DNA from 3 places in the Desulfovibrio sp. SGI.230 genome. Region 2 is predicted to be linked to each of the others. Evidence: riboswitches for the same ligand, from Rfam matches in the RefSeq annotation. Region 2 holds a riboswitch; each other region holds the start of a gene.
What was found. A riboswitch is a leader RNA that binds a small molecule or an ion and turns the genes downstream of it on or off. The one in region 2 is predicted to bind cobalamin.
Positions count from the first base shown of each region.

Region 1: linked by a shared signal. The riboswitch ahead of ACQRAG_RS08575 (anaerobic ribonucleoside triphosphate reductase) and the one ahead of ACQRAG_RS07760 (iron ABC transporter permease) in region 2 are both predicted to bind cobalamin.
Region 3: linked by a shared signal. The riboswitch ahead of ACQRAG_RS09570 (sirohydrochlorin cobaltochelatase) and the one ahead of ACQRAG_RS07760 (iron ABC transporter permease) in region 2 are both predicted to bind cobalamin.

Region 1 is NZ_JBNPKS010000009.1:97,212-99,471, forward strand. It holds gene ACQRAG_RS08575 (anaerobic ribonucleoside triphosphate reductase) at 1-1,332, opposite strand, end outside; cobalamin riboswitch at 1,530-1,706, opposite strand; gene larA (nickel-dependent lactate racemase) at 2,062-2,260, opposite strand, start outside.
Region 2 is NZ_JBNPKS010000008.1:2,717-4,976, reverse strand. It holds cobalamin riboswitch at 487-665, shown strand; gene ACQRAG_RS07760 (iron ABC transporter permease) at 797-1,864, shown strand; gene ACQRAG_RS07755 (ABC transporter ATP-binding protein) at 1,864-2,260, shown strand, end outside.
Region 3 is NZ_JBNPKS010000012.1:52,136-54,395, forward strand. It holds gene ACQRAG_RS09565 (SAM-dependent methyltransferase) at 1-371, opposite strand, end outside; cobalamin riboswitch at 1,014-1,211, shown strand; gene ACQRAG_RS09570 (sirohydrochlorin cobaltochelatase) at 1,233-2,120, shown strand.

The DNA of each region.
Region 1 (2,260 bases), on a different contig from region 2:
CATGTAGGCCACTTCGCTGTTGTAGTCACCGGGCTTGTAGTACTGCAGGTTGAACGGCGCATCCAGGAAGCTGAAATTGGGGAACAGACGCATGGCCGAGGTCTTGATGGCCATCTTGAACAGGTCGTAGTTGGGGTCGCCTTCGTTGTAGTTGACGCCTTCCTTGACCTTGAAGATCTGCACCGGGAAGATGGAGGTCTCGCCGCTGCCCAGACCGGCCTGGGTGGCCAGCAGCAGGTTGCGCACCACCATGCGGCCCTCGGCGGAGGTGTCGGTGCCGTAGTTGACGGAGCTGAAGGGCACCTGCGCACCGGCGCGGGAATTCATGGTATTCAGGTTGTGCACGAAGGCTTCCATGGCCTGGTAGGTGCGGCGGTCGGTGATGCGCAGGGCTTCCTCGGCGGCGTAGGCATGGGCGGCACGCACCAGATCGCGCTCGTTCTCGGCCACCAGGCCTTCCATGCGCTTGCCCAGTTCGTCCACATCGGCCATGCGGATGGCGGGCATCACGGGCAGCAGGATCTGCTGGCTGAATTCCTCGGCCTGGGCGGCATCCATGCCGGTCCTGATGCGCACGAAGGCGGTGAAGGCATGGCGGTATTCCTTGCGGAAGGTCTTGGCCACGCCGCCGGCCATGGCGTAATCGAAGTGCGGCACGCTCTGGCCGCCGTGCATCTCGTTCTGGTTGGCCTGGATGGCGATACAGGCCAGGGCGGAATAGCTCTCGATGGAATTGGGCTCGCGCAGATGGCCGTGACCGGTGGAGAACCCGTTGCGGAACAGCGGGATCAGGTCGATCTGGCAACAGGTCTCGGTGAGCATGTAGAAATCCTTGTCATGGATATGGATGTCACCGTTGATGTGCGCGGCCGAGGCGTCCTTGGGCAGGACATAGTTGTCGGTGAAATACTTGGCCCCTTCGGAACCGTACTTGAGCATGGTGCCCATGGCCGTATCGCCGTCGATGTTGGCGTTCTCGCGCTTGATGTCTTCTTCGATGGCGGGCGCGTAGGTCAGGGTCTTGTAGATCTCCATCAGGTACGATTCCGCGTTGCGGCGCTTGGTGTGCTCGGCGCGGTACAGGATGTAGGCCTTGGCGGTCTTGGCGTAATCGTACTGGATCAGGGTCTCTTCCACCACGTCCTGGATCTCTTCCACATGGCGGAGGTTCTGGGCTTCGAGCTTGCGGCAGACCTTTTCGGTGACGAACAGGAGATCCGTGGGGGACATGTCCTCGCCGGACGCCTTGTTGGCCTTGGTAATGGCATTGAGAATCTTGACGGAATCAAAGGCGACCTCGGTCCCGTCCCGCTTGATGATGCTCGCAAGCATGTTTTCCTGCTCCAGATCCAAAGATATTTGTTTTCCTGACCCGTTTTAGGGTCAACACAAAAGACCCTCCCTGTAGGGGAGGTCTCAGGCCCTGAAAAATCGCGAAAAAAAGGTGGAAAAAAGATACGGACGCCCGTCGACAGAGTGTCATGACGTCCCTTCCCAGCGGCAAAAACCCGTTGCCGTGAGGCTGTCCCCATGGACAAGCGGCAGAAGCAGGTCTTCCGGCTCGTCACCCTGCTCCCGGCCTTCCCGGCGGTTGCCAGTGGCACACGGGGGGAGCAGGTTCTGCGACTTACGGCGGCGGGTCCGCTCCCGGATCTCACGGGATTCCCGATGAAGCTCGTAGCAGCGCTTCTGCCCGCTCAAGATGGCAAAAGGTGCCCCAACTGTCAACACAGAGTTTTTGTAAGTATTTTACAACACTTTGAAATAATTGTAAAAAATCACAAGTCTGCGCCAAGACAGGCAATTTGCCAAAGTCCGCGCCAATTCTGGGCTGGCGGGATTTTTGAATCCGCAGACCACTCCGCCTGCGTCGTTTTTCACAACTTGCCGCCCTGCCGGAGCCCCCTTTTCCGCATAAAAAAAGGGCTCTCCTCCGGGAAGCGGGTCCCCTGCCAGACGCCCCTGCCGGATAACACAGCCCGCGTACGGACCGCGCATCCGGCGGGGCCCCGGTTTCAACCGGCGCGGGTACCCGAAGGTGCCCACGCCAGCCTGTGGTCGCTAGACCGCCAGCTTGGGCAGGGTCGAGGCGCCGTGCGGCATGATGATGGTGCGCACGTCCAGCTCCTGTCCCAGGAAATGGCGGGCCTTGTCCAGGGCCTCGTCCAGGCTATGGCAGACATGCATCTTCGTCTTGCCGAACAGGGCGGCATCCATGTCCGTCACCAGGATGAGGTTGTGTTTCTCGGCCGCCTCGGCA
Region 2 (2,260 bases):
GGGGTATCAAAGCGGTGGAGGCAGTCTCTTCTGTTTGTCCTATTTATATAGGATAGTTGTGTTTTTAGTAAAATGCAGGGTGTGAAGGGCATGGTCTTTTCGTCCCGTCTTTGTTCTCCGGCATGAGAGCCGTCGGGGAGAGCACACTGCCCCTGCGAGACTGTAGCGCGAGATGGCAAGGGCAGCCTTTGGGCTGTCTTTTTTGTGTGCCGGGGACGACGGGCGCCCTCAGTCCCGGTTGCCGTGATGATGCGTGTTGAGGAAAAGACTTTTTTAGCGCGGGGAGCCGCTGCGGCACGGGATTTGGCCACAGCCCGCCAGGCAAGGCCACCGTTCGCGCTGTACTGCCGGGTATCGTCCCGGCCCTGCGGGAAGCGCCTGTCGCGAAGCTGAGGACATCGGCAGCAGCCACAAGCGGTCTTTACTAGGCCTGTCTGCCGCATCTCCCTCTTTCCATCACACGTTGACAAGCCGCAGCTCCCTGCCTAGAGTAGCGCGTCCATGGTCGCCGGAACCTGCCGGCGTCAAAAGGGAATCCCGTGAGAATCGGGAGCGGACCCGCCGCCGTAAGGCCCGCATACCAGCTTCCTTCATGTGCCACTGGCAACGGGAAGGCCGGAAGCCGGGGGCCGAGCCGGAATACCTGCCGTGGACCGTGGCCGCTGGCCGCGACCGGTATCGGCACGGGTCTTGCCGAGGGGAGCAAGGGAATACGGGCCTCTTCCATTGGTGGAAGGGGCTTTTTTTGTTTCCGGGCCAGTGTGCCCGGCCACTGATGGCCATGACAGGACGGACCATGCCGGAGAAAAGCCCCATTGCCAAGGATGCCCGGAGCGCGCGCCGCTGGTGCTGCTGCGTGCTGCTGGCCATCCTCTGGTGTGCTTCGTTGCCGCTGGCCTGTCTGCCCGGGCCCGTGCCTGTGGCTGTGGCCGATGTCTGGCAGGCGCTGGGGGCCGTGGTGGGTCTGTGCCCCCCGGCGGACGGCAGCGTGCAGCTGGTGGTGGGACAGATCCGTCTGGCCCGCGTGCTGCTGGGTCTGCTGTGCGGCGGTGCGCTGGCCGTGGCCGGTGTGGCCCTGCAGGGCGTGCTGCGCAATCCGCTGGCGGACCCCTTCACCCTGGGCATCTCCGCCGGAGCTGCCTGCGGCGCCAGCATGGCCATCGCACTGGGCGGTACCCTGGGCATCTGGGCCGGAGGCCTTGCCGTGGGCCTTTCCGCTGCGGCCACGGTCTCCCTGGCGGCCCTGCTGGGCTCTCTGCTGGCCCTGGGCGGCGCGCTCTGGCTGGGCAGCGGGCAGGGGAGCTTTAGGCGCGAGACGGTCATCCTGGCCGGTATCGCCGTGGCGGCCTTTCTGGGTGCCGTGGTGGCCCTGGTCAAAGCCCTTAACGAAGAATCCGTCACCAGCATTGTTTTCTGGATCATGGGCAGCCTGCAAGGCCGTGGCTGGGACAGCGTTCCGCTCCTGCTGGCCACCTTGCTGCCGGGGCTGCTGGTGGTGCTGCCGGGCTGGCGCAAGCTGGACATGCTGGCCCTTGGCGATGAACAGGCCGCGCATCTGGGCCTTGCCGTGGGCCGCACACGCTTTTGGCTGCTGGCCGGCGCCAGCTGCATGACGGCCGGTTGCGTGGCCGTGGCCGGGGTCATCGGCTTCGTGGGTCTGGTGGTGCCGCATGTCCTGCGCATGCTGCTGGGCAGCGCGCATGGCCCTTTGCTGTACGGTGCGTTCCTGGGCGGCGGCATCCTGCTGGTCTGGGCGGACGTGCTGGCCCGCTGTGTGCTTTCCGGCGGGCAGGAATTGCCCGTGGGCGTGGTGACGGCCCTGCTGGGCGGCCCCTTTTTCGCTTTTCTGGTGCGGAGGCGCTGATGTTGCGGGCAGAAGGCATCCGGGCGGCCTACGGCACGGACGAGATATTGCATGGTGTGGACATCGACCTCCATCCCGGTGAGGCCGTGGCCCTGCTGGGGCCCAACGGCAGCGGCAAGACCACGCTGCTGCGGGTTCTGGCGGGCAGTCTGATGCCGACGGCGGGCATGGTGCAGGTACAAGGCGCGGACATCCGCCGTCTTTCCCCCCGGGAGCGGGCCCGCCGGGTGGCCGTACTTTCCCAGCGCAGTGCCGCACCGCAGGGCATGACCGCCCTGCAGATGGTCCTGCTGGGCCGCTATCCCTGGCTGGGCTGGTGGGGCAGCTACAGCGTCGAAGACCGCCGCATCGCCCACGAGGCCCTGGAGGAGACCGGTGCCTTGCCGCTGGCCGGGC
Region 3 (2,260 bases), on a different contig from region 2:
CCGTCGGCAAAGGGCGAGGTGGTGCACGGCGAGGCCAGCATCAGGTCTTTTTCCCACAGGGTGAAGGCCCCCAGCGGTGCGGACGGGGCGGGCGTGCCGAAGTGCAGGGGCCGTGCCGCTACGTAGGGCAGCTGCTCCTGCATAAGGCGCAGACGCCGCACATGTCCGCCAAGGGTGGGGATGTGCGCCCGCCAGTTGCGCTGCAGGGCCGAGAGCTGCCGTGCCCCGCTGCCGATGGAGGTGATGGGGATCCAGCGCGGTTCCGTCCAGACGTTCTGGGCCCAGGCCGCGGGCTCCGTGCCTCTGGCCAGCACCAGACGGCCACGCACGGTGATGACGCGGTCCCCCAGCTCTTCCAGCAGGGGCTGCATGTAGTCACGCGCCGCCACCTGCACGCTGAAATCTTCTTTGGGCAGGGCCGAACGGGGCAGGTCGGGCCAGCGACGGGCCAGGAGCACCTGCTCCTGCTGCCGGGCCTCGCGCCGCTGTTCCCGGCGCTCCTGCCGCCAGCGGGGCAGGGCATGGGCCTCCCCGGCGGCATGTTCCGGCTGTTCCGCCTTCTTGCCCCAGCCCGTTTTGGCCCGGGCGGGAGCCTGCGCTGCCGGCTCCCCGGAAACACGACGCCCGGAACGGCGGGACGGGCCTTGCCTGTCCGCGCCCTGCTCCGGGCTGGCCTTGCCCCCGCTGCGACGGCGGGGCGCTGAACGTTTTTTCTCTTCCCTGTCGGCTTCCTGCGGGGCCTGCTCCTCATGGAGGGCGCCACGACGGGGCGCGGGAAATGATCGACTGTGCGTACTCATGTGATCAGCATAGCCCAAAGCCCGGACAAGGCCAAGCGTCCGCCAGCCTCCTTCGGCGACGGGGATGGCCCGAGCGGCGAAAAAAAGCAGGGCCGTCCTCCCCTCGCGGACCAGCGCCGCCCGTGACGCAACGGCCGGACAAAAGGAGCCTTCCCCCCGCATCTCCCGGACAGCGCAGGCTTTTACTTTTCCGCCCGGCTTGACTTTTGTGCCCCAAACCGTTTCTGATGGCGCATCCATGCGGGGAATTCCGTGCAAATCGGAAACAGTCGCGCTGCGGTAAGAGGGTACGGAGCTTCTTTGGCGACACGCCACGACAGCCAGCCGTCACGGTGAAGGCGAAGCAAAGGCCCGGAGGCATGCCTCCCCATTCCCTCAAGTCCGAATACCCGCTCCATCCCTAACCTTTCAACGCGTCATTGAGGAGGTTCCATGCGTCGCATCCCCACAACATCCCTGCGCTCCACGCTGCTGGCCCTGCTGCTCACCCTCTGCCTGGCCCTGCCTGCCCTGGCGGCCCAGAAGGAAGGCCTGCTGCTGGTGGCCTTCGGCACCAGCGTGCCCGAGGCCCAGCCCGCCCTGACCGCCATCGACAAGGAATTCAAGGCCGCCTTCCCCCACAGCCCCGTGATCTGGGCCTATACCTCCAGCATCATCCGGGCCAAGCTGGAAAAGAAGGGCGTGCACATCGGTGACGTGGCCGCCGGTCTGGAAGAGCTGGCCCGGCAAAAGGTGGACGTGGTGCGCGTCCAGTCCCTGCATGTGGTGGCCGGGGAGGAATTCAGCGAGATGGAGCGCCTGCTCGTCAGCTGGCTGGTCCGCCATCCCGACAGTTTCAAGGCCGTCTATCTGGGCCGCCCGCTGCTGGAATCCCGGCAGGATGCCGAAGATGTCTGCCGCGCCGTCCTCGGCGCCACCGAAGGCAAGCGCAAGTCCGGCGAGCTGCTGGCCCTCATGGGCCACGGCCAGAGCCACGGCCGGGGCGACATGATCATCGAAGGCATGCGCGCCACCCTGGCCGATGCCGACAACCTGGCCGTGCTGGCCACGGTGGAAGGCTCGCACGGTTTCGACCAGGTGCTTGCCGCCATCAAGACCAGCCGCGCGTCCGTCATCTGGCTCCAGCCCTTCATGGTGGTAGCCGGGGACCATGCCCGCAACGACCTGGCCGGTGACGAGTCCGATTCCTGGGCCTCGCAGATCCGCGCCCTGGGCCTCACCCCCCGCCCCGTACTCACCGGTCTGGGCGAGCTGCCCGGCGTGCGCGCCGTCTTCGTGCGCCATGCCCGCGACAGCCAGGACGATCTGCTGAAGCAGTAAGACAAGATGCTGCCAAGGGGAGACGGGGCCCCTTTTGGAAAAGGGTCTCCCTTCTCCCCTTGGAACCCCTCTTCCCCCCTAAAACTTTTTCTCCGGTCCGGCCGGATGGTCCCCGTCGCTGTCTGAGAGGGCAAGGCATT